DNA from 4 places in the Glaciecola sp. 1036 genome. Region 2 is predicted to be linked to each of the others. Evidence: predicted binding sites of a transcription regulator. Region 2 holds the regulator's gene; each other region holds the start of a gene.
What was found. Region 2 encodes LexA, which represses DNA repair genes until DNA is damaged. Its sites were predicted from a motif close to TACTGTATNNNNATACAGTA; they were not measured.
Positions count from the first base shown of each region.

Region 1: the regulator LexA is predicted to act here: its motif matches at 3,681-3,700, upstream of recA (recombinase RecA).
Region 3: the regulator LexA is predicted to act here: its motif matches at 1,402-1,421, upstream of ACNKW3_RS16585 (exonuclease domain-containing protein).
Region 4: the regulator LexA is predicted to act here: its motif matches at 3,785-3,804, upstream of imuA (translesion DNA synthesis-associated protein ImuA).

Region 1 covers NZ_JBLWFH010000003.1:30,148-35,028, reverse strand. The annotation lists gene ACNKW3_RS05190 (CTP synthase) at 1-213, opposite strand, end outside; gene mutS (DNA mismatch repair protein MutS) at 352-2,949, opposite strand; gene ACNKW3_RS05180 (CinA family protein) at 3,050-3,556, shown strand; gene recA (recombinase RecA) at 3,809-4,846, shown strand.
Region 2 covers NZ_JBLWFH010000010.1:52,157-57,037, reverse strand. The annotation lists gene coxB (cytochrome c oxidase subunit II) at 1-679, opposite strand, end outside; gene lexA (transcriptional repressor LexA) at 947-1,567, opposite strand; gene plsB (glycerol-3-phosphate 1-O-acyltransferase PlsB) at 1,779-4,211, shown strand; gene ilvA (threonine ammonia-lyase, biosynthetic) at 4,262-4,881, opposite strand, start outside.
Region 3 covers NZ_JBLWFH010000014.1:23,636-28,516, reverse strand. The annotation lists gene ACNKW3_RS16585 (exonuclease domain-containing protein) at 1-1,366, opposite strand, end outside; gene ACNKW3_RS16580 (CPXCG motif-containing cysteine-rich protein) at 1,572-1,763, shown strand; gene ACNKW3_RS16575 (flavin reductase family protein) at 1,763-2,434, shown strand; gene ACNKW3_RS16570 (high-potential iron-sulfur protein) at 2,613-2,900, shown strand; gene ACNKW3_RS16565 (HD-GYP domain-containing protein) at 3,085-4,359, shown strand; gene ACNKW3_RS16560 (response regulator) at 4,466-4,881, shown strand, end outside.
Region 4 covers NZ_JBLWFH010000002.1:13,010-17,890, forward strand. The annotation lists gene ACNKW3_RS02680 (error-prone DNA polymerase) at 1-1,634, opposite strand, end outside; gene ACNKW3_RS02685 (Y-family DNA polymerase) at 1,618-3,054, opposite strand; gene imuA (translesion DNA synthesis-associated protein ImuA) at 3,070-3,771, opposite strand; gene ACNKW3_RS02695 (endo-1,4-beta-xylanase) at 4,110-4,881, shown strand, end outside.

The DNA of each region.
Region 1 (4,881 bases), on a different contig from region 2:
ATCTAAATCCGTTTCTGCACCATCGTCTGTTACAAAGACTTCGCCGTGTTGAATAGGGCTCATAGTACCGGGATCTACATTAATGTAGGGGTCCAATTTGAGCATAGTTACCTTGAGGCCGCGGGCTTCAAGAATAGCTGCCAATGAGGCTGCAGCAATACCTTTTCCAAGTGATGAAACAACACCACCAGTGACGAAGATATAGTTTGTCATGTTAGGCCTAAAGTTTCCGAATTTTATTGTGAAAGCATAAATTTGAAGAACGAAATTTATACAAATTTAAAGCACAAGAATGCACTCATTCGATGGGCCGATAGTATAACGTTTTTTGTTTAGTTTAGTAAATTATAATTATTGTTTATTGCGTAATTGTTCTCGCCACTGGTATAGCAATGCTTGAGATTCTCTCGGGCTAAGTTCATCTAGATCTACTTGCGAAAGTTTTTGTTCTAGCCAATGCGGCGCTTCGATTTCAATCTGCATTTGCTGCGGCGCATCGACTTGCTCTAACGGGTGATTTTGTTGCTGCGGCGTCGCTGTTTCAAGCAATGCAAGTTTAGCTTTGGCAATGGTTAAAACATGATTTGGAACACCGGCGAGTTTAGCCACTTGAAGACCATAACTTTTATTAGCAGCACCTTGTTGCACTTGATGCATAAACTTAATGTCGTCATTATGTTCAATGGCATTTAAATGTACATTGCTGATATTTGAATATTTCTCAGTAAGCGAAGTAAGCTCAAAGTAATGGGTCGCAAATAAGGTAAAACAGTTAATTTTTTCAGCTAAGTAAGTTGCGCAGGCCCAAGCCAATGATAGTCCATCATAGGTGCTAGTTCCCCGACCAATTTCGTCCATTAGCACTAAACTATTGGCAGTAGCATTATTTAAGATATTGGCAGTATCTGTCATTTCTACCATAAAGGTAGAACGGCCTGACGCTAGATCATCCGATGCACCTATACGTGTAAAAATTCTATCGATAGGTCCGATACGCGCAGCTTCTGCCGGAACACAGCTACCCAAATATGTTAGCAACACAATTAAAGCAGTTTGACGCATATAAGTGGATTTTCCCCCCATGTTAGGGCCAGTTATCATTAGCATCTTGGTGCTGTCATTAATCAACAGAGGATTGGCAATGAAAGGCGACTCCATCACTTCTTCAACTACTGGGTGTCTACCTGCTGAATATTCAATAAGGTTTTCTTCAACAAGTTGTGGCCTAACCCAAGCTAGACTATCGGCTCGTTCTGCAAAATTTGCCATGACGTCTAGTTTTGCCAGATAATGCGCTGACTGCATCAGCGCTTTAAGGTGAGGAATAAATTGATCAAAAAGCTCGTCATACAAGCGTTTTTCTAGAGCCAAAGCACGACTTTGACTGTTTAATACTTTATCTTCATGCTCTTTAAGCTCAGGAATAATGTACCTTTCATTATTCTTTAATGTTTGGCGGCGTATATAGTCCGCAGGCACAAGTTCGCTGTTAGCTCGACTTACTTCAATATAAAAGCCATGTACTTTGTTATAATTTACTTTAAGGGTACTGATACCGGTGCGAATGCGTTCTCGATTTTCTAGTTGAGTTAAGAAATCAGTTGCACCTTGGGCAAGATCTCTAAGTTCATCTAGTTCAGTACTATATTCTGCTTTTATTACCCCGCCGTCTCGAATAACTACTGGCGGGTTTTCTGCAATTGCGCGCTCGAGTAATTCCGACAGTTCAGGATATTGCGTTATATGTTGAATATAGGATGATAGAGATTGACTAGCATTTTCATCTTCAGTATTTTGTATAACCTCTAACACAGAAAGAATATCTGGCAACACAGCCAACGCACTGCTAAGTCTCGAGAAGTCTCTTGGTCTGGCACTTCTAAGGGCAATGCGCGATAGCACGCGTTCCATATCTCCAACTTGTTTTAAAAGTTGTCGTAACTCATTGAAATCAGCGTTTTGAATAGCCTGCACTGATGTTTGACGTGACTTTATTTCTTCTGGCTCTCTCTCAGGCGCATGCATCATGCGTTGCAATAAACGTGATCCCATGGGGGTAACAGTTTTATCCAGCACACTGAGTAAGGTGTTTTCTAGTCCGCCAGATAAATTTCGTGTTAATTCTAAATTTTTCTGAGTTGCGGCATCCATTTGTAAACTGTGTTGAGGATTATCTTGGATTAGTTTATTGACATGTACCAGTTGAGTGCGCTGTGTTTCATTTACATATAATAATAAACAACCCGCACAACCAATTGACAACAAACTTTCATCAACGCCAAATCCGTCAAGGGTATTTGTTCCAAACTGTTGATTTAGCTTGTTGACGGCCGTTTGTTGGTCAAATTCCCATACCGGTCGTCGTCTGGAGCCTTTTAACACAGTCACTAATTGTGGAAACTGAAAATCTTCTGGATAGAGAATTTCTGCCACGTTAATTTTGGATAAATTGGCTAACAGGGCTTCTTCGCTGTGGCAATCAATGACGGTAAAACGTCCGCTGGCTAAATCTAAACTTGCACAGCCAAAACTCCCCTTATATTCATTAACAGCGACCAAAACGGCTTCTTTCTTTTCTTCTAACAAGGCCTCGTCGGTGATAGTGCCGGGCGTTACTATACGCACAACCTTGCGCTCTACTGGCCCTTTACTAGTGGCTGGATCTCCAATTTGCTCACAAATAGCAACGGATTCGCCCATTTTTACCAGTTTAGCGAGATAATTTTCAGCAGCATGATAGGGGACACCTGCCATAGGAATGGGTTCGCCGCCAGATTTTCCCCGAGCCGTTAGGGAAATATTCAATAATTCAGCGGCTTTTTTTGCATCAGAATAAAATAATTCATAAAAATCACCCATACGATAAAACAGCAAAATGTCAGGGTGTTCAGCTTTAATCTTTAAATATTGCGCCATCATAGGCGTGTGTTTTGTCGCAGTGTCAGGCATTGATTTTTATTATTCTTCTGTATTAATGGCGTTTAAATTTTGTGTGATCTAATGTACTTGCTTTATTATATTCTAAAGTAAAAATGCAGTGATGATAACAATGCTAAACAATCAACTAGAAAAAAAATTGCAGTTGTCTGAAGACTTGGGCCGACGTTTGATAGAAAAAAATGCTTTCGTCACTACCATAGAAAGCTGCACGGGTGGTGGTTTAGCCTACGCCATTACTGAAGTTCCTGGGTCAAGTGCTTATATTAAGCAAAGTTGGGTGACTTATTCCAATGAGGCTAAAATGTCACTGGTCGGGGTAAAAGCCAAGACCTTAGATCGTTATGGTGCGGTGTCCAAAGATACAGTAGTTGAAATGGCTAATGGTGGTTTATTGCGCTCAGCTGCCGACTATGCTGTTGCTATTAGTGGTATTGCAGGACCAACAGGCGGAAGCGCTCACAAGCCAGTAGGGTTAGTTTGGTTTGCTATAGCAACTAAATCTACCACAGTCAGTTTTAATCGTAAGTTCAGTGGCGATCGCCATTTAGTGCGCGAGCAAGCCATAGTGTTAGCCATTGAAAAACTGATCGATTGTATAGTTCAAGAACCGAATTAAACCTGTGATAATAAGGTTATTGTATATAGGTGTTAGGCTTTTTCGTGCTTAAATTAGGGCTCAGAAAAATTTAATTTACATGTAAATTCATACAGTTATTAAAAAATTCAAAAAAAGTCATTGAAACTGTATGGCTATACAGTATACTTCCGATATAAATGATTAGATGCTTAGTCGTTTGAATATAATTAAATGGTAATTTTTACCTGTAGTGTTATTGATAAAACACTCAAATTACGCAAGGATAAAATTGTGAAAGATAATAAAAATCAAGCTCTTAATGCGGCGCTAAGTCAAATTGAAAAGCAATTTGGTAAAGGTTCTATTATGCGTCTGGGTGATAATCAGGCGATGGATATAGAGTCAATATCAACAGGTAGCTTAAGTATTGATATTGCATTAGGAATCGGTGGTTTACCTTGCGGTCGAGTGGTTGAAATATATGGACCTGAATCCTCGGGTAAAACTACCTTGACTCTTCAGGTGATCGCCGAAGCTCAGAAAAAAGGGAAAACCTGTGCTTTCGTGGATGCGGAGCATGCATTAGACCCAGTTTATGCTGAGAAGTTAGGCGTAAACATCGAAGATTTACTGGTATCTCAGCCTGACACAGGTGAACAAGCACTTGAAATTTGTGACATGTTAGTCAGGTCTGGTGCTGTAGATGTTGTAATCGTTGACTCAGTAGCAGCACTTACACCTAAAGCAGAAATTGAAGGTGACATGGGAGATTCTCATGTTGGTCTACAAGCGAGATTAATGTCCCAAGCATTACGTAAGTTAACGGCAAACATTAAGCGTTCGAACACTTTATGTATTTTCATTAACCAAATTCGTATGAAAATTGGTGTTATGTTTGGTAACCCTGAGACTACAACGGGTGGTAATGCTCTTAAATTCTATTCCTCTGTTCGTTTGGATATTCGCCGTATAGGTGCAATTAAAGAAGGTGACGAGGTAGTTGGCAACGAAACTCGGGTTAAAGTCGTAAAAAATAAAGTTGCGCCTCCGTTTAAACAAGCTGAATTCCAAATTATGTATGGTTCTGGCATAAGTAAGGAAGCTGAGTTAATTGATCTCGGTGTAAGCCAGAAGTATGTTGAAAAAGCAGGTGCTTGGTACAGTTATAATGGCAACCGAATTGGTCAGGGTAAAGCCAATGTTGTGAAATATCTTAAAGAAAACCCTGAAATTGCCAACGAATTGGAAGGCAGAATTAGAGAAGCGTTATTGATGCCTAAAAAGCCAGCTGAAAAATCAGATACTGAAGTTTTAGCAGAATCAGAGTAATCACAAGTTTCATTGAAAGTTGTTAGCGCACACTT
Region 2 (4,881 bases):
TGCCGCACAATTCTGCACACTGTCCTCGATACACCCCTGGTTCATTGACTCTGGTCCAGGCTTCATTAATAAACCCAGGATTAGCATCTTTCTTAACTGCAAAATCAGGAACCCACCAGCTGTGAATAACATCATCGGAAGTGATTAAGAAGCGGACTTTTTGTCCGGTTGGAATGACTAAAGGACGATCAACTTCTAATAAGTAGTTTTCACCTTTAGGAAATTTATTTTCAATTTGCTCTCTTTGAGATGCTAATAAAGAGAAAAATTCGACCTCTCGGTCCATGTATTTATAATGCCATTTCCATTGAGAGCCAGTTACTTCAATACTGAGGTCAGGCTTACTGACATCTTCCATGTCCATCAAAGTGCTAGCAGCAGGTACTGCCATCACAATCAAAATGATAAAAGGCACAACCGTCCAAGCAATTTCTACTTTTACATTTTCGTGAAAATTGGCTGGTGCATGCCCTTTCGACTTGCGATGTTTAAGCATAGCTATAAACATCACACCAAACACAATGACAGCAATGACAACACATATCCAAAACATCAACATGTGTAACCCATACACCTGATCACTGATATCAGTGACACCGCGCCTTAAGTTTAAGTCAGATCGTTCAGCTGCGCTTTGGGCAAAACTGAAGAAAGGTACACATAGCGTTAATAATCCCATTACGGCTTTGAGTGACTTCACACTTTTCTCCCCCGAGATATCCATAAAACAATGCTAATTTCCTGAAATCGACATTCACGTTTGTTTTTTGTTATCAGATTGTGAATAAGTGTACAATGATTAACCAATAAAAGCTTGGCGTAAAGAGATTTTTTAAAAAAAGTAGTGAGATTTGGCGTTTTTTTATATTTACAGTTTATTATTTGACCGATTTGAACAAAAAAGCGGCATTAAAGCCGCTTTTTTGTTAATTTTTGTTTAAAATTTTTAGAAGTTATTGGAATCGCGAATTACACCAACTGCAAGTCCTTCAATAGTGAAAAATTGTGAAGCTAGATCAACCTTGATCGGAGCAAAGTCATCGTTTTCCGCTTCCAATATGACTTGAGAGCCTTTCTGGATTAAGCGTTTCACAGTAACATCTTCGTCCACTCGGGCAACTACCACCTGCCCATTGCGTACATCCTTAGTTTTATGCACAGCCAATAAGTCACCATCCATAATGCCGATGTTTTTCATACTTTCTCCCTGTACGCGCAACAAGTAATCAGCATTGGGATGGAACATAGCGGGATCAACTTTATAGTGAGATTCCACATGCTCTTGCGCTAGAATGGGCTCACCGGCCGCTACTTTACCAATCAAAGGCAAGCCTTCTTCAACTTCATCATCTAATGCGCAATTCAGTTTAATCCCACGGGAAGTTCCGGGTAAAATGTCAATTACCCCCTTTTTAGCCAAGGCTTTTAAGTGCTCCTCAGCAGCATTTGCCGACTTGAACCCCAATTGCCTTGCAATTTCTGCGCGCGTTGGTGGCATACCAGTATCGAGCATAGTGCTCTTGATAAGATCGAGTACTTCCTGTTGTCGTTGAGTTAGTGGACGCATAAACAGCCTGTTTTTCTATACAGTTATGTGAGCAGTATAACCAATGTGAATTAAAACGCAACTGTTGATAATCAAAAGCTTAGCTTGTAAAAAATTTGGTTTATAATGAACGACTAAGAATAAACAACGGTCTACTACTAAGCCATCTAGTATTAGGGTAAGTAAATAACTACATGGTAGGATCGTTTTAGAAATTTGTGATGGAGCAAACATGAACCCTATTCGAGCTGCGCTTCGATGGCTGTTGGAAAAGCCAATCAGCTGGCTAGTGTCAGTAAAAAGTGTACCGGCAGATGTCGAAAAAGAACTGGGCATCGACAAATCCAAACCTATTCTATATTTACTGCAAACAGAGTCGTTTACTGATCAGATCGCTTTATCTAAGTCAGTAAAACAATTGGGGTTACCTGATCCTCAAGACGTAGTAGATATTGGCGGTTATCAAACCAAAAGGCGTTTTTTTCTTGAACGCCCTCAAAGTATTTTAACCCGTAAAGTAAAACCCACTGCAATTGAAGATATCTTAACTGAATTATTTCATCTTCATCGGGAACAAAAAGATTTAGATTTTCAAGTTGTGCCTGTGTTTATTACATGGGGACGCTCTGCAGGAAAGGAAAAATCTGGATTTGCCCAGCTATTCGCTAGCAAAGCCTCGCCTAACTGGCTGCGCAAAGCCATGATAGTGATATTTTTCGGCCGGGATAATTTTGTCAGTTATTCTCAGGCGGTATCGACACGACAACTCGCTGACTTACATGGTAGTGATAAACAGATTGCACAAAAACTTGTGCGCGTTGCACGCACACATTTTCAACGTAAACGTCAAACCTTAAGCGGGCCCACCTTATTAGAAAGACAAACCCTGTATAATTCAATTTTGGGCTCAGAGTCTGTTAAGGCTGCCATGGCAGAAGAAGTCAGCCAAAAAGGTATTTCTACTGAAAAAGCCCGAAAAGATGCTCGTGCTTATATAGATGAAATTGCTGCAGATTATCGCGAAGGCTTAATTCGCATTGGTGACAGAATTCTTACCCGTATTTGGAACAAAATTTACGACGGTATAGATGTAGGACACGCAGAACGCGTGCGTGAATTGGCCAAAAATGGGCATGAAATTATTTATGTACCCTGCCACAGAAGTCATATGGATTACTTGTTACTAACCTATGTCATTTATCATGAAGGCTTAGTAACGCCCCACATTGCTGCGGGTATAAACTTAAACTTTTGGCCAGCAGGTCCAATTTTCCGTAAAAGCGGCGCCTTTTTCTTACGTCGAAGCTTTGGTGGGAATAAAGTTTACACCGCAGTTTTTAGAGAATATTTAGAATTACTTTTCAATAAAGGGTATTCAGTTAAATATTTTCCTGAAGGCGGAAGAAGCAGAACGGGACGTTTGCTTCCGCCAAAAACAGGCATGTTAGCAATGACGATTCAAGCCATGACCAAAGGAATTAACCGCCCGGTGTCAATTGTACCAGTGTATATTGGTTATGAGCATGTCATGGAAGTGAAAAGCTACATGAAAGAGCTGACGGGTAAGTCGAAAAAGAAAGAATCTCCTGCTCAGGTGTTTTCTGCCATCCGCAAATTAAAAAACTATGGCCATGGGTTTGTAAACTTTGGTGCTCCTATTCAATTGAGCCAATTTTTAGACGGAGCTGTGCCGGATTGGCGCGCTCAGTCTCAGCAAAAGGATAAAAAACCTCAGTGGTTAACGCCTGCAGTGAACAGCTTGGCTAATCAGGTGATGACCCGCATCAATAAAGCTTCAGCCATAAACGGCACCGCCATAGTGGCCTTATGCTTATTGAGCTCAAAAACTCATGTGGCCAGTAAACGGGAACTTAAAGACGCGATTGCGGAATTTTTAAAGATGTTTGAAGCCGTGCCATATAGTAAGGATGCAACACTACCCGACGAAACCGCTGATGCTCTAGTCAATCGCACGCTTGCCTTAAATAGATTTCAACAAACTCAGGACAAATACGGCACCATGGTATCACCAAAAGAAGGCGCGGCGGTGTTGCTAACATTTTATCGAAACAACATAATTCACATGTTCAGTATCGCCAGTTTGATTATGGCAGTGGCTTTTGTGCATAAAAGGATTGAACGCAAACAGATTCTGCATACTGTTGAACAACTTTTCCCTCTGTTGAAGCGTGAGTTTTTTATGCATCAAACTCAAGAGGAAGCGATTGAATACGCCGAATCATTAATTCAATACTTTAAAGAACGCGGATTATTGGTGCAGGCGGGTAAGTATTTATCACCTCCAGACACTTCCAGTCATTTGTTCAATCCTGCATGGCTACTAAGCCGCACTATGCAAGAAACTTGGCAGCGGTATGCTGTTGTTTTAAGTGTGTTGGAAAACGAAAAATCCATAGGTCGCGCTCAATTAGAACGCCAAGCTGTAACTGTGGCTGAACGCCTGTCATCGCTATATGGTTTAAAATCCCCAGAATTTTATGACAAGAATGTGCTCAGTACCTTTGTGAATGCTTTAAAAGATAACAATTTACTCGATAGCCAAGCAGACGGCACCTTGGCATTTTCAGATAACTCAATCAGTCTAAAACAAGTTATAATGCCCTTGGTATGGCCAGAAATTGTGCAGCATCTAGAGCAAATGTAGTCATAAAAAAAGCGCGCTAAATAGCGCGCTTTTGGTAATTTTTGGTTACGTTATTTAGCCAAAAAGAATTTATACGCTGGGTCGTCTGTATGTTCTTGGGCTGCATAATCTAATGCACTAAGATGTTGTTCAAACAACGGCCGTTGTTCGTCTGTAACCTCAAAGCCAGCCAACACCAAACCTTGTGCTGCCCCATGATTGCGATAATGGAATAGAGTGATATTCCATTGTTCGCCCAAGGTGGTTAAAAATCGCATTAACGCACCAGGGTATTCTGGGAATGAGAAAGAATAGATACTTTCTTTTACTTTGGTCACTGGACGACCGCCAACCATGTGTCGTACATGTAGTTTAGCCAGCTCATTATTGGATAAATCGAAACAGGTATAGCCAGCTTCATTTAAATTGTCCATTAACCGGCTTAACTCGGCACGACCCTCTTTGAGCTTAACTCCCACAAAGATATGCGCTTCTTCGGTACTTGAATAACGATAATTAAATTCGGTAATCACAATGCCGCCAAGACGAGAACAAAAGTCTTTGAAAGCACCCTTTATTTCGGGGATTTTCACCGCGAATACAGCTTCTTTTTGCTCGCCCAACTCACAACGTTCTGACACGTATCTAAGAGTATGGAAGTTGATATTAGCGCCACATAAGATACCGGCGA
Region 3 (4,881 bases), on a different contig from region 2:
TGGCTGAATATAAACTTTGAGGCTTGTGTGCATGTTTTGCTAACGAACGTACAACAGCATTTATCCAAGCTTCGCCAGATGTTAAATGTACTAGTGTGTTTTCGATTTGCGTACCAGCTGATTCATACAGCTTATTTTGTTTTAAGCTTTCTGGCATATAGTCAAATTCCGTTGCCAGTCCCATGCCAGGCGTGTCGAAAATCTCTTCCCACAAAATTAAACAAAACAGAGCTCGCCATAAATTGTTTTCTGTTCTAAAAGCGAGCAGTCCTTGATTTTGATAGTGGGTGATAACGCCTTTTTCTACCGAGCCTTTATAAATTTCGTCTATTACAAGGTGTCGGTTTCCTTGACGCAACATATCGGTCATCAAACTGGTGCGTTTTTGTTGATACTTTCTGGCTAAAAAGTCTTCTGCAAAAAATGCCAGATGATCACTTATTGGGTTGTCAATAATGCTCAACAACTGTGCTTCTACCTGTTCTTTCATTCCCTGTTTAAATGCTTCTCTACACCACTTCTCTTGGGCGTCTTGATGTTGAATTTGTTTTAACAAAGGCAATGCCAATAAGACATCATGTTCAATTAGCCTATTTGCCAACAAAAAAGCGATTTTATTTTTTTCCAGTTCAGCTTGTTCGCCCACGGCTTCCGGTAAGCTGTGATACAAGGCTAAGATTTCGTTGGCCGTTTGCAGGGGCAGGGTTTTAAGTTCTCTACGTAAATGTTTTAACTGAAAAACGCTCAGAGCTTGGTGTTTGCATTCAAAGCGACTTTGTACCTGAGCGATTTCTTCTCTGGTGCGCATTATCCCTAAATCTCGCATACTGAATTGGTTTAAGCGGTCTCGACAGTTTCCAAAATACAGAAACAAAAAGTAATCGATGATGTCGTCCTTCGCGCGCACAACATACTCTTTGGCAATATCTGTGGCGCAAATATCTCGCCCCGAGATTGCATGGCAGGCTTCTACCAAGAGCTGTCTGGGGTAGCTTTTTTTAACAGATGTGGTTAGTTCAATTAAGGGCGAATTTGCCAGGTCGTAAAGACCGTCCTTAGTAAGCGCGTTTATAAAACGGCCTTTATCTTTTTCAGTTACCTCGCTTAACCAACCCTTTTGTTTCAAATCTGATAGTAGCTGTTGAATGTCGCCAAGTTCGACAAAAATTAAACTCTTGCTATTAATTACCGGAAGCTTGCGATTAACGCATCGTATGAACAGGCATTGTTGATCTTTAGTTGCTTCATCAAATTCTTTTAGAAATTTGAGATGCTCAGGGTGTAGCAAATGCGTGCAGGTATTCCGTATAAATTTCAGGAATTCAACGAAGTGATCATGATAATAAAAAGTAGGTAAATCACGCATTGACTAAAAATAACGTTGCTCAAAAGGGGAATAGATACTGGTTTAATATACAGTGATTGTCAATGGTTATTTAATTGAAATGATGCTCAATTCGTACTCGTTAGATTACAAAAAAGACAATTTCGAGCATTTAAAAGAATGAATCCGGCTAGCTAACTTAGGCGTATTAGTCATTTTAAACTAACCCTAAAGTGATGTTTTATTCATGAGCTTAAGCAGAGCTGAAACATTTGAGTGTCCCTATTGCATGACGTCAAATGACATAGAGATCGATGAAATTAACGATATAAATCAACATCAAATCGTGGATTGCCAAATATGTTGTTCGCCCATAGAGGTGTTTATTGAGGATACTGGGTTTGGTGTAAACATTATTGCTAAGCGAGACGATGAATGATGCAGAAGCAATTTACAAGAGATCAGATTGACAGACTAGAGCAAAGATATCGAGCAAATTTAATTAATTCATTAAGCGGCTTTAAAAGTGCCAATTTAATCGGCACACGAAACGCTGAAGGTAATACCAATTTATGCATCGTTAGTTCGGTATTTCATGTGGGAGCAAATCCGCCTTTAATGGGCATGCTGATGCGCCCGCATACAGTGGTTAGAGATACCCTAAGTAATTTGAAGACGACAGGCGAATTTACCATTAATCACGTGAACTCAAATATGCTGTTGCAAGCTCATCAAACTTCGGCGCGATATGAGAGTGACGTAAGTGAGTTTGAACAGACAAATCTAACACAAGAGTTTAGCCAAGGGATCAAAGCGCCCTATGTAGCTGAAGCGAAAATTAAAATCGGCTTGAAAGTAAAAAGTATTCAACTAATTGAGTTGAATAAGACTGAACTGGTGATAGGCGAGATAATTGAACTCTTCTTGCCTTCCACTATCATTGCTGACGATGGATACTTAGATATTGAAGCTGCACATAGTATTTGTGTTTCTGGATTAGATAGCTATCACAATACAAGCAGAATCGACAGATTGAGCTATGCTAAGCCTGAGTCCCAACCGAGTTCCATTTGGAAACCCCCCAAAACAAAGGATTTCGATATTTGTTAATTTATCTGTACATTTAATCTAGATCAATTGAACTTAATATCTTTGTTGCTAATCTAAATTGCTAGTGTATAAGTATAAAATTACTTATCAATGGCTTACCTTCGGGTGAGCCTTTGTTGTTTTAGGCAGATGATAAAAAAGAATAATTATCATTTACAGTCTTTTTAGAGGAAAAGCAATGAAGAAACTTGACCGTCGTAACTTTTTAAAATTGTCTGGTTCAACTTTGATAGGTGTGACTCTGGGCGGTATTGCGCTACGTGCAAATGCACAAGAGAAATTGTCTTTAGACAATGCTCAAGCGGTAGCTCTAAAGTACACACATAAATCAGAAGTTGAAGGTAAAACCTGTGGAAACTGCAAATATATCCAAGGTGAAGCCGGCGCTGAATGGCGTCCTTGCGGTATTTTCCCTGGTAAATTAGTCAATGCCAATGGCTGGTGCCAAGCGTGGATGGCACAATAGAGATTTAGTGCGCTAAGATCCAGTTTTAAGTGGCTAATTACACAATGATTTTAGCCACTTAACGACAGAAATATCCCTCATCTATTCACCCTGATATCGACGTTATTTCGATATCAGGTTATTTACTCAATAAATTTCCTTAAGTTGCCGATAAATAAGCAAATAACTAGCAGTTTGTGTATTTATGATGCAGCCACAGTACATTACAATTCCAATATCAGAGCTAAAACCCGGTATGCTTGTGCACAGTATTGCCCAACAAACAGGCAATCTTACAGTCAAACATCGGGGTAAAATCAAACACCCTTCGATTATCGAAAAACTTATCGCCTCTGGTGTTCAGCGAGTAGTGGTTGAACGTACTAAGCGAGCTTCTGTGGAAAGTATTCAAGCGCTAAATGATCGCAAAAAAACTGTCTCTTCACTCAAACCCTATTTAGCCGTTAGATCCAACGCTAATCAAACAGTTACTCCTGACATTAACGGCGGTAAAGGTAAATTGCTGGCAAAGCATTATGATGCGCCGGCTACCTATGCAGAAGAGGTGGAGTTTGCTGAAAACCTAGTAAAAGACTTAAACGAAGTATTCCACTATCAACGTATTAATATTGAAAAGGGCTTGGACATAGACTTCAAGAAAATCGACGTCATCCTAGAAGATGTTATGCATAGCTTGCAACGAAATTCCAATGCGTTATTGTGCGTGAGTATGCTACGCAATGGAGGCGAATACCTGAGTAATCATGCTGCGCATTGTGCTGTGCTTATGTGTTATTTTGCTGATGCTTTGGGATTATCTTACGATGACTGCAAAAAGCTTTGCCAAGTTGGCTATCTTTTCGATATTGGAATGACCAAAATTCCAAAAAGTGTCACTCATAAAATGGATCCTCCAAGTTTGGAAGAACAGTTGACCATTCAGTCTCACGTTCAGCATTCTTTGGACATAGTAGAGCCGTTGCATTTTGACAATCAACAACGCATTGCAATTGAGCAACATCACGAGCGCTTGGACGGTACAGGGTATCCTTACGGATTGGAAGGAGAGCAGATAGATAAATATTCAAGAATGCTAGCAATTGTTGACTGTTTTGATGCTATGACCAGCCATAGACCTTATCAAAAAGCCGCATCTCCGGCTGCAGCGTTAAAAGTGATTTGTAATCCGGATTACGGCTATGATCAAAAATTAGCCGTAAAATTCTTGCGGGCAATCGGAATATATCCAGCCGGTAGCGCGGTCATGTTAAATAACAAAAAACTAGCAGTTGTTATTAGAATCAATCGAGACCAACCGTTAAAACCAGTAGTAAGGACGATTTTTTCACTTAAAAACATGGATTATTGTGCTGCAGAAGAATTTGATTTGAGTGAAACAGATCAACAAATTAGTATTATCAAACCAGTTATTCCTGAACATTATGGTATTAATCTGGCAAAACTTGATATAGTGAATTAGCGTACAAATATTAAGCACGAACAGTCGTATATGTAATCGCTTAATTAGATGGATTTTCAGAGAACAGGGCATAATGTATAGGTGGTTTAGGAATTCAGTAATATTTGTGTTTTTAGGTCTCACAACCTCGGCTGTTTTTGCGAAATCGCCCAGTGTTTTGATTCTCTATTCAACCAGTAATGATTCGGGGTTTTACAGTAACTTCAATACTGAATTGGCCAATCAATTAAGTGTTATTTATAAAGACCCTCAAATTTTTACCGAATATTTGGATTTATATCGATTTAACTTCCCAGAATATAGAGCGTCTGTTCGAACCCTGATTCAAGAAAAATATAAGGATGAAAATATTGATGTCATTTTATTTGATTCGAATTTATCCGCTTCTCTATACAATAAAAAAAGTCAACCATCTGTATTTGATAATGCTCAAAAGTTCTTCATTGAAATCCTGATTCCATCAGAACTAAAAGAGAACCACAATAGTCACAAAATCTCATTCACACCTGATTACAAAACCCT
Region 4 (4,881 bases), on a different contig from region 2:
CTTTTGCGTATTGCCGTTAACATTCCCAGTGCTAGTACATCCACCTTAAGAAGTTTTAGACTTTCCAGATCATCTTTATCCCATTGAATTACGGTACGTTCGTGCATGGCTGCGTTTTCAATGGGGACCAGTTCATACAAAGGACCTGCCGAAATAATAAAACCGCCAACATGTTGAGAAAGATGACGAGGAAAACCAACAAGCTGCTCTACCAAGGTAACGAAGTGTTTAGCTTGAGTCGACATAGGATCTAACCCGAGTTCACAAAGTTGCGATTGCCAACTAATTGCCCGATCTCTACGATTAACGTTTTTGATAAAGAAATCTAAATCGACCTGATTAACCCCTAAGCTTTTACCTACTTCGCGCAAGGCACTTTTGAATCTATAACATACAACTGTGGCGGTTAGTGCTGTGCGCTGACGCCCGTACTTTTGATAGATATATTGAATAACTTCTTCGCGCCTTTCATGTTCAAAGTCTACGTCTATGTCTGGCGGTTCATTGCGTTCTTTAGAGATAAAACGTTCAAATAACACGTCTATTTGGCGCGGGTCAACCGCAGTAATTTCTAAGCAGTAACAAACAACTGAGTTGGCAGCAGAACCACGGCCTTGATATAAAATACCCTTTGCCTTGGCGAATTGTACGATGTCATATATGGTGAGAAAAAAGTGCTCATAAGATTGCTCTTTAATTAACCTGAGTTCTTTTTCTATGGTTGCACGGACGTCGGTTGGTAATCCTTCTGCAAAGCGCTTTTTTATCCCTTCTTCAACTAGTTGCCTGAGGTATTCGGAAGGTGTCATCTTATCTGCGACAACCTCTGCAGGATACTCATAAGCCAGCTCAGATAAACAAAAATCACAAGCAGTGGCTAATAGACTAGCATTTACTAGCCAATTGGCAGGGAATATGCGATTGAGTTTATTTAGCGGGCGTAAACATGCTTCGGCATTTGCTAATGTATTTCTGCCGAGTTCGCTTACTGTGCATCCTTGATGAATGGCTTGTAAGCATTGTAATAATGAGAGTCGAGAAGGATCATGCATTAAGGCCGCAGAGCTTGCTACTATATCCAATGATAGTGCATTGGCGAGGGTTTGACATGCTACTATATAATCTTCTTCGTTGGCGGTTAGCCAGCGTTTTACACATAAGAATAAACGTTCTTTAAAGTGCTTTTTTAGTGACTCCCCCCATTCAAGGTTATTATTTTGGGGAGATTCATTGGGTAACCAAAGGCAAAAGCAGTGCTTAATGGTTTTTAAATCCCATTCGGATAGCTGATATTCACCTTTTTCCGCTCGTCGGCGAGCGTTGGTGATGATTCGGCAACATTCACTATAAGCTTGGCGGTTTGGACAAATGAGGACCATTGTTTGTTGGTTGAGCACAAATTTACTGCCGACAATCAATTTGATAGGTAAATGGTTATTACGGATTTCGGTGTACGCGCGAACCACCCCAGCCATGGAGCACTCATCGGTAATCGCAATGGCCTGGTATCCTAAAAAATACGCCTGACGCACCAGTTCTTCAGGATGCGAAGCCGCTTGTAAAAAAGAAAAATTAGTTTGGCAAACTAGCTCAGCAAAGCTTAGTTGTTGTGGGTTATCAGACAAAGTAGCCATGCAAGAACCATTGATTGTCTGGCGTTTTGTATACCCATACTTGCTGCCCTTGAGCATCTTGACCAACAAAATAATCACGCTGTATTTGTTGCTCGTCCCACCAACCACTAATAATTCTTTCTGGTCCTTTTATGATGGATATTTGATGGGTTAGTAGCTGAGGTTGTGGAAGTAAAATGCCAGGACGATCAGCATAAGCGGTGGATGGTTGCTTATTTCTTTTGTGGCCGACAGGAGATAGCTGACTGCATTTCTCAGGTCTAAAATCTGCGTGATAACTAAGGCTTTTAACCTTATCTTCCCCGAGCTTACTAATGAGTCTTGAAATCAGCGAAAGACCTTCAATATGGTAAGATTTTTGGGCAAACATATCGTCATTGGGAACGGGAGTTATTTCATAATTGACACAATACAACTCGACACCATAGACAGGTGCAGATAACGCTGTGCGTTCAAGTTTTAGTCCAATAATCTCGAGCCAATCACTACTCCGATAAATGGGTAGTGCACTATTAAACTCCAATTTCAAAGGGCTTTCTTCTCGCTGCAATAAATCCAGCGCAATACTCATGCATCTGGCATTACGGACATATAAAAAATGTTCCAATTTACTCAAACTGCGAGCGAGCACGGGTAAGAGTTTTTGCAGATCTTCGATCTCATAAATTAACTCAATAAAATCTTGAAATTCTGTGGCGGGTTGGAAGAAACGCACTTTTGCAGGTGAGTGGCCGCGTAATTCATTGATCACGTTCATACTGTATCGACTGACGCGATTGGCCAATTCTGCCGCAGGTAATTTTTGTAACTCTTTTACCGTATGTACGCCAATGCGAGCGAGTTTTTCAACATCTTTAGCATCTATTTCAGAAAGCGAAATCGTGCACTTCTCAAGCTGTTGCTGAATGGCTTTTCGCTCTTCTGTAATGAGGGTTTTGCCTTGTAGAGCTAATAGCTTTGCCGATTGAATGGAATAAGCGCTGGCAGCTTGATAGTCATAACCATGTTGCCCAAGACAATAACTAATAATGCGCCAATAGCTCTTCAAATCGCCATACAAATGCAACATATTTTGAGCGCGTAAAATGATCCCTGATGGTGGTGAAAGCGCAATATCTGAGGTAATTAAATAAAGGCTTTGAGCCAGTTGTTGAATGGTATTTTCTTCTATTTCAGGCATGTATTCATGCAAGGCTAAATCACTGAATAATAAACTGGCTTTCGCCAATCCCATGCCTATACGAATCCCTTGATTAAAGGCCGCTTGATTGACTTGCACAATTTGATTATTGGTACTTTGATAAATGGCCCTAGGTTTATCAATATCTTGTGTTTCTGATACCTGAGACTGCTCAAGTACATTCAGTTGCAGCATTGGAAAATGCAAATACAACCATAAAGATTGGGTATCAAATTGCATCTTATCCCCGAGCGCTTAATTGTGTAGATTAACAACATTGTGTTGCAGATTAGCTGATTCAGATGAGGTGTATCTGATCGACTTTTTACAACGCAAAGGAAATGGAATTTTTACCGGTGTCTTCGCCCATCCTGCTTTTTGCTTATTGATACCCACCTGAATCCAATCTTGTTGACGTTGCAAAGATAACGACAAGGTTAAAGGCAAGTTTTGCTGTAGTTGTTGGCTATAATCAAACCAAAAACAACGGCAACGCCCTCGTTGAGCGGCCACTTCTAATTTTCTTACTTGCACTTGAGATAGATTTTTTTGCCATACAAACACATTGGCACAAGCACCACTTTTAGCGCATTGTTCAGCGCTCCACAAAGCATCTTCACAGGAGGCATTGTGAATAATGAACAAATGCTCAAGGTCAACATTGTTGGCCAATAAAAATTCGGCATTAATATGTCCCGGAGGAGCAATAAATACCCAAAACCTAGCATCTTTTGTATCTAATTGATGACCCAGTATGTATAGCAAGAAGCTTAGCTCACCACTACCTTGTCGGGAGCCAATGTGCACCATGCCCGTATCTGGAAATCCAGACGAGAGAATATTGTCAAAAGAAGCAAAGCCGGTGGTCGAGCGTTTTTTTTGTTGTTCTTGTTGCTTAGCACAAGTGGCTGACCAAACCCATTGCTTGTTTTGTAGTTCATGCAAAATAGGATTCATAAGCAACCTTAAATACTGTATATAAATACAGTATAAATATTTTACTTAATTGATCAATAGAAGTCCTCGATAGAATTCAAACCTAATCTATAACTAAATGAATTTACTGAATATTATTTTTAAAGTTATGTGAATATAAGTGATTTTTAGAAAAATCACCAAGGTTAATTATTTGTTAAAAAATTATTTAAAAAGTAAATTTAGTAATTTTATTTATTTTCTATGGGCTTAGTATTCACTCTGCTCAAGGGCGCAAAATGAGCAATATAAAAAGATTTTTGACTAGTTTAAAAGGCCTGAATTTATACTTTTCAAACCTTAAAGAGGCATGACAACCGATGAGATTAGCGACACATCAGCTGCAAAAAATACTTGCGTATACCGCTTTAACAGCTTCGTTAGTTCTGCTAGCGGGCTGCGATAATAGAAATGGAACACAACCTATACCAGAGGTAACAGTACCACCGCCACCTGAACCGCCACCGCCTCCACCACCGCCGTCACCTCCACCACCGCCTGAAGAAGGTCCAATGGCGGAAGGCCAAGACAAGTTCCTTGGCAGTGTGTGCTGTGGTAATCAGGCAGTGAATTTTTCTGATTACTTTAATCAGGTAACACCAGAAAATGCGGGTAAATGGGGGAGTACAGAAGCCACAAGGGATGCCTTTGCTTGGGATAACTTAGATGAAGCATACGAGCTTGCAAAAGACAATGGATACCCATTTAAAATGCACGTGCTAGTTTGGGGAAACCAGCAACCTAACTGGATACGAGATTTACCAACCGCAGAGCAGCTTGTAGAGATCCAAGAATGGTTTGATGCGGTCAATGAAAGATACCCAGAACTCGATTATATTGAAGTTGTAAATGAGTTTGATAATGATCCACCGAATGCTGAAAATGATGGTCCAAATTATATTGATGCGTTAAGGCTATTTGCCCCCGAAACAACCACAGAATTAGTGGATGCCTATTTAGCGGATGGATTAACACAATCAGACGCCGAAGCTAAAGCAGCAGAATTTGATTGGATAATTAATGCATTTCAGATGGCCAGAAATACCTTCCCTGCTACTGCTAACTTGATGATTAATGAATACAATGTGATCA